One region of the Pseudomonas sp. F1_0610 genome, then DNA from elsewhere that is predicted to be linked to it. Evidence: predicted binding sites of a transcription regulator. Region 1 holds the regulator's gene; the other holds the start of a gene.

What was found. Region 1 encodes sigma-54, which starts transcription at its own class of promoters, with help from an activator protein. Its sites were predicted from a motif close to ANTGGCATNNANNTTGCTNT; they were not measured.
Region 2: VQ643_RS03985 (pilin) is a predicted target of sigma-54. The motif match lies at 4,211-4,230, and genes of this name have one in related genera.

What each region holds. Positions count from the first base shown of each region.
Region 1 is NZ_JAZDRH010000013.1:25,422-31,690, forward strand. Features, by position in the region: gene rapZ (RNase adapter RapZ) at 1-594, opposite strand, end outside; gene ptsN (PTS IIA-like nitrogen regulatory protein PtsN) at 607-1,089, opposite strand; gene hpf (ribosome hibernation-promoting factor, HPF/YfiA family) at 1,099-1,407, opposite strand; gene VQ643_RS08830 (RNA polymerase factor sigma-54) at 1,484-2,917, opposite strand; gene lptB (LPS export ABC transporter ATP-binding protein) at 3,060-3,785, opposite strand; gene lptA (lipopolysaccharide transport periplasmic protein LptA) at 3,791-4,318, opposite strand; gene lptC (LPS export ABC transporter periplasmic protein LptC) at 4,305-4,892, opposite strand; gene VQ643_RS08850 (KdsC family phosphatase) at 4,907-5,443, opposite strand; gene VQ643_RS08855 (KpsF/GutQ family sugar-phosphate isomerase) at 5,443-6,269, opposite strand, start outside.
Region 2 is NZ_JAZDRH010000004.1:136,553-142,821, reverse strand. Features, by position in the region: gene thiI (tRNA uracil 4-sulfurtransferase ThiI) at 1-1,161, shown strand, start outside; gene typA (translational GTPase TypA) at 1,297-3,114, shown strand; gene VQ643_RS03985 (pilin) at 3,638-4,156, opposite strand; gene pilB (type IV-A pilus assembly ATPase PilB) at 4,370-6,064, shown strand; gene VQ643_RS03975 (type II secretion system F family protein) at 6,069-6,269, shown strand, end outside.

The DNA.
Region 1 (6,269 bases):
TGGCTTCCAATAAGGATTAGGTAGGCAGCGTACATCAAAAACTAAATCTGCATCAATAGGAATTCCGCGCTTAAAACCAAAGGACTCAACTAGAAATGCGGTAGTGGGTTCGGGGCGCTCTAATAGCTGGAGTTTAATAGTATCTCTTAGCTGGTAGAGGTTTAACTCACTGGTATCAATGCTGACATCAGCTAAGGATGCAATGGGCTCTAAAACTGTATTTTCATCTTCAATGGCCTCTGCTAGAGAACGTGTATCGTTCGTTAGCGGATGCCGTCGGCGGGTCTCTGAAAAACGCTTGAGTAAGGTTTTGTCATCAGCATCAAGATAGAGAATTTGACAATCAATATTGCGCTCGCGGACTGTTTGCAGCAAAGCTGGAAATTGTGCTAGCTGATTAGGCATATTACGAGCATCAATAGATACCGCAACCAGCGGATGCAACAGCTCTGCTGAGAGCAAGGTGCGCTCAGCAAGCTGGGGCAGCAATAAAGCGGGAAGATTATCTATACAATAAAAATCGTTATCTTCAAGTACATCAAGCGCTGTGCTCTTGCCTGAACCAGAACGTCCACTAACGATAATTAATCGCATGTGATCCTCAAGTTAGTCTGCATTGTGTAGCTGTGGTGCAGGTTGTGCATTAATAACAGCTTTATAGAGGGCTTCGCTGTTAGTGGCTTGGCGTAATTGCTCTAAAGTAGTTGGTTTTTCTAAAATAGTAGCAATTTGCCTTAACAGCTCTAAATGCTCGTCTGTAGCTTCTTCTGGTACTAAAAGTACAAAAAGTAAGTCTACGGGCTCTCCATCAATTGAATCGAAGTCAATGGGTGTTTCTAGATGAAGTACTGCACTAATAGGTGAAGTACAGCCTGGCATGCGGCAATGAGGAATAGCTATTCCGTTACCAAAGCCAGTAGAGCCTAAGCGTTCGCGGGCAATTAAGTTTTCAAACAAGGCATCCTCATCGATATCGCTTTGATCGTTAGCGACAAGGTGTGCAATTTGTTCTAAAACGCGTTTTTTACTGCCACCCAGCGCGTTGACTAGGCAACGGCTGGGGGTCAGGATTTGTTCTATTGAAATCATTGTTTAGTATCAGCGGTCGAGAACGCCTTTTTGTCGATCTAACAATTTCTCTTTATGTTTAATCAACTGGCGATCGAGTTTATCAACTAATAAGTCTATTGCAGCATACATATCTTCATGTTCAGCATTGCCTACAATATCTCCACCAGCAATAAGCAAGGTTGCATCTACTTTTTGCTTAAGCTTTTCTACACTGAGAATCACATTAGCACTGGTGATCTTATCGTAATGCCGCTCTAGTTTAGCAAATTTCTCGCTAACATAGTCACGTAAGGCATCAGTAACTTCTAATTGGTGTCCGGTAATGTTGACTTGCATACTGCTCTCCTTAATCAACCCAATCAAAATACAAGCGATTTGCTGTATTTCTAGGCTAGTTTACCCATAGTTACACTTATAAACGTTGCTTACGCTCACTAGACGATAAGATTCCTAAGGATTCTCTATACTTAGCAATGGTGCGTCTAGCCACTTGAATACCTTGTTCCTCTAGTAAATCAACAATTTTGCTATCACTCAAGGGTTTTTTGGGATCTTCTTTTTCAACCAGCTTACGAATTAGAGCACGAATAGCAGTTGATGAAAATTCACCACCTTCGGCTGTATTAACGTGACTAGAAAAGAAATACTTTAGTTCAAAAATCCCTCGAGGAGTATGCATATACTTTTGGGTAGTAGCGCGTGAAATGGTAGATTCGTGCATGCCAAGTTGTTCGGCAACTTCTGCTAACACAAGAGGTTTCATCGCCTCTGGGCCTTCTTCAAAGAAGCCTTTTTGCACGTTTAAAATAGTTGTGGCTACTTTGAGTAGTGTTTCACTTCGACTTTGTAAGCTCTTAATAAACCATTTTGCCTCTTGCAGCTGATTGCGCATATAGAGGTTGTCATCGCTTTGATCTGCTCTTTGGATAAAGCTTTGGTAATAACTATTTATGTTGAGTTTAGGCATTACTTCAGGGTTAAGTTCTACCAGCCAGCGGCTCTTTTCTTTACGCACAATAATATCTGGAATGATATAGGTTGCTTCTTCTCCACCGATAGAGGCACCAGGTTTTGGATCAAGCGTTTTAATTAATCGCGTAATAGCACTTAACTCATCCATATTAATTTTTAGACGGCGTAAAACTAAACTAAAGTCTTTTCCGCCTAGTTGATCTAAAAACTGTGTGCAGAGTTTTTTAGCCTGTGCTAGATAAGCAGTGTCTTCAGGTAATTGGTTTAATTGTAGTAATAGGCATTCACTGAGATTGCGGGCTGCTACGCCAGTTGGCTCAAAGTGTTGTATGCGATGTAATACAACCTGCACTTCATCTAGCTCAATACCTAGCTCAGGCGCAAAGCTGGCGCAAATATCTTCTAAAGGTTCGCGTAAGTAGCCGTCCGCGTCTAATGCGTCTATTAAGGTGGTAGCAATAAGGCGGTCGATATCGGTCATGGGCGCTAAATTAAGCTGCCAAAGTAGATGATCGTAAAGATCAGGAATGGCGGCTGTAGTTGCACCATAATCCCAGTCTTCGCTAGCTACAGGTAAATTGCTGGCGCTGGTTTGGTAGATATCTTCCCAAGCAGTGTCTATCGGTAGATTTTCAGGAATTTGCTCAGACCATGGGTTTTCATCTTGACGGTCAAGCTCTGCTTTATTGGTGTTATCTTTTATTTCAATACTATTGCTGGCATCTTCTAGCTCTAGCATTGGGTTTGACTCTAATGCTTGCTGAATTTCAGTTTGTAAGTCCAAGCTTGAAAGTTGAAGCAAACGAATAGCCTGCTGCAACTGAGGCGTCATGCTCAGTTGTTGGCCCAATTTGAGGACAAGCGAGGCTTTCATAGATAAATCAAAACTCCAAATAAAATAGCTGTGAACACTGTAGCAAATTTTATGCCTGAATTTTTGATCTTTGGCTAGTGTTGAGCGCTAAACTTTAGCACAAGAAGAAAAGTAGGCAGCTAAAGCCGCCTACAGAATATGACTAGAGACGGAATTCGTGCCCTAAGTAGACTTCTTTAACGGTTTCGTTGTTTAAAACAGTTTCAGAATCACCTTCTGCAATAATCTTACCGCTGTTAACAATATAGGCTTTTTCACAGATATCTAGTGTTTCGCGCACATTGTGATCAGTAATTAAAACGCCAATATTTTTACTTTTTAGATGATAAATAATCTGTTTAATATCACTAACAGAAATAGGATCGACACCGGCAAAAGGTTCATCAAGCAAGATAAATTTAGGGTTGGTAGCTAAGGCGCGTGCAATTTCAACACGACGGCGTTCACCACCGGATAGACTCATACCTAGGCTGTCGCGGATATGGGTAATGTTAAACTCTTTGAGTAAGCTTTCCATTTCTGCCATACGCTGCTCTTTTGAAAGTTCAGGGCGTATTTCTAGAATACTTAAAATATTTTCGCTAACCGTCATTTTGCGAAAAATAGAAGCTTCTTGAGGAAGATAGCCAACTCCAGACTTGGCTCGGCCATGCATAGGCAAAAACGTGATGTCTTGATCATCAATGCTGACGGTGCCATTATCTGAGCGTACTAAGCCTACTATCATATAAAAGCAGGTGGTTTTCCCAGCGCCATTTGGCCCAAGTAAACCTACAATCTGGCCACTTTCAATACGTATGCTGACATCATGAACTACAGTGCGCTTTTTATAGCTTTTGGCAAGGTGCTTGGCTGAAAGTACGCTCATAAGTATTAGTTACCTGATTCTTTCTTAGGCTGAATAATCATATCAATGCGTTTATTACCAGTGCCGGTATTGCCACCTAAGCTGCCTGCGTTAATGATTTGGCGTTTGGTGTCATAAACAATTTTCTCACCTTCAAAGGTATTACCTTGTTGGATGATTTTCCCATTACCAGTAATAACGACTCGGTCTTGGCTAACTAGATATTGAATTTGTTGCCCATAAGACTTAACCACTTCTTTGTCGACATCAGGTTTTTGCTCAAAGTAGGCAGGGCCACCATTAGAAGTAAAGGTGCGAATGCTGCCATCTGGGTTTTGTGTAATAGTGACAGTATTACCTTTTACAATCATGGTGCCTTGAGTCATGATTACATTGCCCTTGTAGACAGCAACGCGTTCTTTTTCATCAAGTTGACCTGTATCGGCCTGGATACGAATAGGTTGTTCACGGTCACTAGGCAGAGCTGTAGCTGTTAAGCTGCTCAATGTTAGGCTTAGTGCTAACAGCGTTTTATAATAATTAGCGAACTTCATGCTCACCTCGAACATTTGACAACAAGTTAACTTTGCCGTCATTAATAAATGCTTCCATTCCGATTGCAGTGGTTGTATCTAGGTTGGTTTCCATGCGCACGGATTCTTTAGTTTTTGCGATATTTTCATCAGGTATATAGGTGAGGCGCTGAGTTGTTAGTACGCTGTTCCGTTGTAGCTCGTCCATACGGCTAATTCGTACATTGTCAATTAACTCTACCTCTTTACCCGCTGGGCTTACTTCGCCCTTGTCACTAATAATATGCCAAGGTATATCACTCGTTTTGCGATACAAGGACATATTGGGTCTATCGACGTAAGAAATATCAGTTTCAAGTATATGATCTAGTTTTTTGGCTAGTAGTACATAACGTAAATGACCTTCTTCATTAAACTGAATGCTTTCTGAGTTTGTTACAAAAAAATCAATAGTTTGTGTAGCCATATTTTGATCAGAATTAGTTTTGCTATCACTTGACCAGTCAATGTAACCCAGTGCCGCTAATAACAGGGCAAACGGCAAAAAGAAAATAGTGTAGCGAATATAGTTGGGTAATGTGGAAAAATTGAGCATCTGTCCCATCGCTATTACAAATAAGAATTAAGTACGTTTTCCAATGATCCTTGAGCCGCCATAATAATTTGGCAAAACTCGCGTGCAGCACCTTCACCGCCTTTAGCTTGAGTGACATAGTCAGCATGGGCTTTAATGAAAGGCTCTGCATTAGCTACAGCAGCACCAAAGGCTACACGACGAATAACGGCCAAATCGGGTAAATCATCGCCTAGATAGGCAACATTTTCGTAAGAAAGTTTAAGTGTGCTTAACAATTCATCTAAGGCTGTAAGCTTATCTTCACGGCCTTGATAAAGATGTGAAATGCCTAGATTTTTTGCCCGTAACTCAACTACTGCAGAGCGTCTGCCTGTAATAATAGCAGTATCTACTCCAGAGCGTTGTAGCATCTTAATGCCTTGGCCGTCTAAAGTGTTAAAAGATTTAAATTCACTGCCATCGGCTAGAAAATACAGACGACCATCTGTTAATACGCCATCTACATCAAACACCGCTAAGCGTATGTTCTGTATCCGTTGTTTTAGTTCGGCTGCAAGTATTGGCGACATTAGATTACCCCTGCTCGTAAAAGGTCATGCATAGTGATGGCACCAATAGTTTGTTGCTTAGCATCCAATACAGGTAGCTGGCTAATTTTAAAATCTTCCATAATTTTTAGCGCCTGGGCGGCAAGCATATCAGGTTGAACAAATTTTCCACCTTTGGTCATTAGCTCATCTATTGTGGCTTGGCGAACATCAATTCCTTTGTCTAGCGCACGGCGTAAGTCGCCATCTGTAAAAATTCCAGCAAGTTGGTTTTGTTCGTCCACGATAAGTGTCATGCCTAAGCCTTTTTTAGTCATTTCGAGCAAGGCAGCTTTTAACTCCATACCTGGTTGTACACAAGGCAACTCATCGCCTTGATGCATAATATCTTTTACACGCAGTAAAAGACGGCGTCCAAGCGCACCACCTGGGTGAGAAAATGCAAAGTCTTCAGCTGTAAAGCCACGGGCTTCCAATAGTGCAATAGCTAAAGCATCGCCTAAAACCAAGGTTACAGTGGTTGATGAGGTGGGTGCCAAGTTGAGAGGGCAGGCCTCTTTTTCAACGCTGGTGTCTAAATTAACCTGAGCGCTTTGTGCCATGACAGATTGTGCATTGCCAGTCATGGTAATGAAGGGGATCCCCATGCGTTGGATAAGCGGAATTAAAGTAACCACTTCATTGGTTGTGCCTGAATTTGAAATGGCAAGTACGACATCATTTTGAGTGATCATGCCCATATCGCCATGGCTTGCTTCAGCAGGGTGAACAAAAAAGGCAGGGCTGCCTGTGCTGGCGAGTGTAGCCGCAATTTTGCGCCCAATATGTCCAGATTTGCCCATGCCTA
Region 2 (6,269 bases), on a different contig from region 1:
TCGTTAAAAGATAAAACCTTTGCCGTACGTTGTAAGCGTGCAGGTAAGCATGACTTTACATCAATGGATGTCGATCGCTATGTTGGCAGCCAATTGCGTCAACAATGCGGCGCTGCAGGGATCAAAATGAAAGATCCTGATGTTGAAGTGCGCTTTGAGGTGCGTTTTGATCGCTTATTGTTAGAGAAACAGCGTCATCAAGGATTAGGCGGCTACCCATTAGGCTCACTGGAGCAAACACTGGTATTAATGTCAGGCGGTTTTGACTCCACAGTGGCGGCTTATCGTATGTTGCGCCGTGGGCTAATGACACATTTCTGCTTTTTTAATCTAGGTGGTCGTGCGCATGAGCTGGGTGTAATGGAAGTCGCGCATTATGTGTGGGAAAAGTTTGCCCGCTCACATCGCAGCCTATTTATTAGCGTCCCTTTTGAAGAAGTTGTGGCAGAAATTTTAGATAAGGTGGATAACAGCCAAATGGGTGTTATCTTAAAGCGCATGATGCTGCGTGCGGCGACTAAAATTGCCCAAGGCTTAGAAATAGAAACGCTGACGACAGGCGAAGCCGTTTCTCAGGTTTCTAGTCAAACGCTGCGGAATTTGTCAGTCATTGATAAAGCTACCGATTTGCTGGTTATGCGTCCGCTGATTGCCAGTCATAAACAAGACATTATTGATACCGCAGAAAAAATTGGTACGGCTGATTTTGCCCGCCATATGCCAGAATACTGCGGTGTTATTTCGGTGAACCCAACAACACGCGCTAAGCTACATCGTATTGAACATGAAGAAACTCAGTTTGATATGGCCATTTTAGAGCAGGCTGTTGATAAAGCCGTGTATAAAACCATTGATAAACTAATTGATGAGTTAGGCAAAGATATTCAAGTTGAAGAAGTGCATCAAGCCTTGGCAGGGCAGATAGTGATTGATATCCGTCACCCTGATCAAGCTGAGGATGAACCCTTGGTCTTAGAAGGCATAGAAGTTATGCTCTTGCCATTTTACGCCATCAACAACAAATTCAAGCACCTTGAAAGTAATCGCCAATATTTATTGTATTGCGACAAAGGTGTGATGAGTCGCCTGCATGCACATCATTTATTGCATGAAGGCTTTGATAATGTGCGGGTTTATCGACCTGCGGTAGAGCAAAACTAAGATGCGAAATTTGCTATGGGCAAGCCCTTGGAGTTGTTTGGCATTGCCACAACAACTGCGACCGCCGGACGTGCGCGTATGTACTTTAACTATGCAGCTTGCCTGTAGCCTTTAAACTAATTTGAGAATACCTTTGTGATTGAAAATCTACGTAATATTGCCATCATCGCGCACGTTGACCATGGCAAAACCACCCTTGTTGACGCCTTACTACGTGCCTCTGGCACCTTAGATCGTAAAGAGCTGGACTCTGAGCGGGTAATGGATTCAAACGATCAAGAAAAAGAGCGCGGCATTACTATTTTGGCGAAAAATACCGCCATTAACTGGCGCGACTACCATATTAATATTGTCGACACTCCGGGCCACGCCGATTTTGGTGGCGAAGTGGAACGCGTCATGAGCATGGTCGACTGCGTACTGTTAGTAGTTGACTCTATCGACGGCCCTATGCCACAAACGCGTTTCGTTACACAAAAAGCCTTCCAAGCGGGCTTGAACCCAATTGTGGTAGTAAACAAAATTGACCGCCCGGGTGCGCGTCCAGATTGGGTGATCGACCAAATTTTTGATCTATTCGATAACCTCGGTGCAACTGAAGAGCAGCTTGATTTCCCTATCATTTATGCCAGCGCTTTAAACGGTATTGCTGGTAATGATCCCGAAGAAATGGCAGACAACATGGATCCATTGTTTGAAGCCATTATTAAATATGTAAAAGCACCACAGGTGGATGTTGATGGCCCATTCCAAATGCAAATTTCTGCACTGGACTACAGTAGCTTCCTAGGCGTTATTGGTATTGGCCGTATTACACGTGGTCGTTTAAAAAGCAATATGCCCGTAACCGCCATCAGTGCTGACGGCAAACGTCGTAATGGTCGTATTTTAAAAATCATGGGGCATCACGGCTTGCATCGCGTGGATGTTGAAGAAGCACAAGCCGGCGATATCGTATGTATCAGTGGTTTTGAGCCATTATTTATTTCTGATACCCTGTGTGATCAACAAAATGTTGAAGCACTGCCAGCATTAACAGTAGATGAGCCAACCGTCAGCATGACTTTCCAAGTAAACGACTCACCCTTTGCAGGTAAAGAAGGTAAGTTTGTTACTAGCCGTAATATTAAAGAGCGCTTGGAAAAAGAATTGCTGCACAACGTAGCTTTACGTGTAGAGCAAGGCGATAGCGCGGATAAGTTTAAAGTATCAGGCCGTGGCGAATTGCATTTATCAGTATTGATTGAAACCATGCGCCGTGAAGGTTTTGAGCTGGCTATTTCTCGCCCAGAAGTGGTGATTAAAGAAGTAGATGGTGAAAAACAAGAACCTTACGAGAACGTAATTGTTGATATTGAAGAACAACACCAAGGTTCTATCATGGAGCAATTAGGCCTGCGTAAAGGCGACCTTAACAACATGGTTCCAGATGGAAAAGGCCGTATTCGACTTGAATACGTTATTCCAGCGCGTGGCTTAATTGGTTTCCGTAACAGCTTTATGACCATGACCTCAGGTACAGGGATTCTTACCAGTACATTCAGCCATTACGGCCCATTAAAAGGCGGTGATGTCACTAGTCGTCAAAATGGCGTGTTGGTGTCAATGGCAACAGGTAAAGCGCTGAGCTACTCGCTGGAAACCTTACAAAGCCGTGGTAAATTATTCCTAGCCCCAGGTGATGAAATTTACGAAGGCCAATTAGCAGGCATCCACAGCCGCGACAGCGACCTCACCATCAACCCAACCAAAGGCAAAAAGCTAGATAACATGCGTGCCTCAGGTAAAGACGAAACTATCCAACTGGTTCCGCCTATTATCTTCACCTTAGAGCAAGCACTAGAATTTATTGATGATGATGAGCTAGTAGAAGTAACGCCTAAATCAATTCGTTTACGTAAAAAATACCTAAACGAAAATGACCGCAAGCGTTTTGAGCGGTCGAAAGTTTAAGTTTGTTTAAATAAGCGTAAAATATGAATAATAAATGCCTGGTAAACATTATCAGGCATTTTTATTTTAAGCTTTTAATATTCAACTATGTAGAAAATTTAAATATAAGATAAGTCACTGATAGAGCTTTGAATTTATAATTATAAAATTAAGTGTCATAAAAATACTGGATATATGTTGGCTTGCTAACAAGGATGCCAAGGAAAGTCATCTGGAGTGTCGGATATAGCAAGGGCGTTATTTGATTGGTAGTTTTTAAACTCTTACCGCTTCAGAGTAAAATAAGTGTTTGTAAAATTTTAAAGTCAGCTGGATGAGCTGATTAAGATGTAGCAAACGATTAGTAAATTTGTAAGTGGCGAAGTTAGCGTATTTATAATAAGTGCTCTTTAAGCGATAAAGCATAGGTGTGGATTTTATTATGATATTTTTATTGAAATAAAATAAGGTTGTTAATAATTTTAATATAAAAAGCGCTTGGTAATTTAACCAAGCGCTTTTAGGTAGTTAAACTAGGTAACTATTAACGTTTACCAGTAACTGTACCAGCAGGAGTTGCAGCGTATTCACAGCTAGTAATGTACTGCTCGTCAACGTTAGTTGAGCATGTCCAACGACCAGTATCTACTTCATAAGTGTAAACAACAAGTTTTGCATTTAATGCAGGGCTTGAGTTTGAGTCAACCGCAGTGGTTGCTGTACCAGTTTTGTCGTATGGAATAATACCTTTTTGGTTGAAGGTATACACTACGTCAAAAAACTCACCAGCAACTAAAGCATCAATATCTGCTGTTGGTAAAGTAATACCACCGTAGCTACCTACGTTTTGGATACCCATTTTAGTAGCTTTGATAACGTTGCCTGAGTCAATACGTTCTTGGAAAGCTACACGAGTAGCGCCAAGTAGTGCATGAGACTCAGCAAATTGTGAACGTGCAATGTAGTTTTGGTATTGTGGGATAGCGATTGCTGCAAGAATACCAATGATCGCAACCACGATCATTAATTCGATAAGGGTAAAACCTTTTTGAATAGCTTTCATTGTAAACTCCATGTTTAGTGATTGGCAGGTAACTTACCTGTTGCGAATATAATATAAGCAAATTTCATGCCAGTTTTGATATGCGTCAGTTTTTTATGCGGTTGTTGCAGTAAATTGATGCGTGTTTGAAAAAAAAATAATATTTAGTGTAATTTAGCGTCATAAGGTGACAATTATTGTCAGTCCCTTCATTTTTAAGGTGAGCAAAGCATTATGGGAAATTCAATAGCGCTGATTGGTCTTGCTCGACAAGTTGTTGAACAAGGAATTTTGACTGAGCAAAAAGCGCAGGATGCAGTGGTTGATGCTAAAAGAAACAAAACCCCCTTTGTTACTTGGCTAGTGCAAAATAAATTAGCTAACGCCAAGCAGCTGATGGAAATCGCATCAGACCAATTTGGTGTACCCTATTTTGACTTGTCGGCTTTTGATGAAAGCCTAATTGATAAGAATATTATCTCAGACAAACTTGCTGCTACTTTGCAAGTGCTACCTTTATTAAAGCGGGGAAACTTACTCTATTTAGCGATTTCAGATCCTGGTAATCAGCAGGCAATTTCTGATGTACAGTTTAGTACAGGGATGACGGTTGAGGGCGTTTTAGTCGAGGCCGATAAGCTTGCTAAGATAATTGATAAGCTCTATGACTCGCCCATGAACAGCTTGGACGGGGCTGATGCTGCCGATTTAGATGATTTAGAAACCTCAGAGGGTGGTGCTGCGAAAGCCGCTGATGAGGGGGCCGATGAAGCACCTGTGGTACGCTTTGTTAATAAGATGTTGCTAGATGCTATTAAAATGGGCTCTTCAGATTTACACTTTGAACCGTATGAGAAAGCTTACCGCGTGCGTTTTCGTACCGATGGTGTTTTGCATGAAGTATCACGTCCACCTATGGCATTAAAAGACAGGATTTCTGCACGTCTCAAAGTAATGTCACAAATGGATATCTCTGAACGTCGTAAACCGCAAGATGGGCGGATTAAATTAAAAGTCTCTAATACCAAGTCAATCGACTTTCGTGTCAATACCTTGCCCACTTTATGGGGCGAAAAAATTGTATTGCGTATTCTCGACTCCAGCAGTGCGCAGATGGGCATTGAAATGCTCGGCTATGAAGAGCAGCAAATGGAGCTTTATCTAGAAGCGCTACATCATCCGCAGGGTATGATTCTGGTAACAGGGCCAACAGGTTCAGGTAAAACTGTTTCGCTTTATAGTGGTTTGAACTTGGTCAATACCGTGGAAGTAAATATATCCACAGCGGAAGATCCAGTAGAAATTAACTTAGAAGGTATTAACCAAGTAAACGTTAACCCTAAGCAAGGTATGGATTTCTCTCAAGCCTTGCGTGCTTTCTTGCGTCAGGATCCCGATATCATCATGGTCGGTGAGATTCGTGACTTAGAAACGGCCGAAATTGCAATTAAAGCAGCGCAAACAGGGCACATGGTAATGTCAACACTGCATACTAATAGTGCGGCTGAAACCTTGACTCGTTTGCGTAATATGGGGGTCCCTTCATTTAACTTAGCAACCTCTGTTAACCTTATTATTGCCCAGCGCTTGGCACGCAGACTCTGTAAGTCATGCAAAAAAGTAGCGAACATTCCTAAAGAAGCCTTGTTGGCTGAAGGCTTTACCGAAGCACAGATTGGAACTTTTAAAGTTTATGAACCAGTCGGTTGCGAAAACTGTAATAATGGTTATAAAGGGCGTGTGGGAATTTATGAAGTTGTGAAAATTACACCAGCGCTCCAGCAGATAATTATGGAAGATGGTAACTCTATTGATATTGATCAGCAGATGCGTAAAGAAGGATTTAATAACATACGCACTTCGGGTCTAGAAAAAGTAATGCAAGGTCTTACTACCTTGGCAGAAGTTAACCGCGTAACGAAGGATTAAACTCATGGCAGCAAAACAAGCTAAGCAGGCTGTTTATGTTTGGGAAGGTGTAAATAAACAAGGTGGTAAAGTCTCAGGGAAAATGTCTGAGCAAGACGCTAACCTTGTTAAGGCGCAGCTTCGCAAACAGGGTATTAGTCCAACCAAGGTACAAAAGCAAGGTATCCAATTAGCAGGTGGCGGTAAAAAAATCAAACCAATGGAC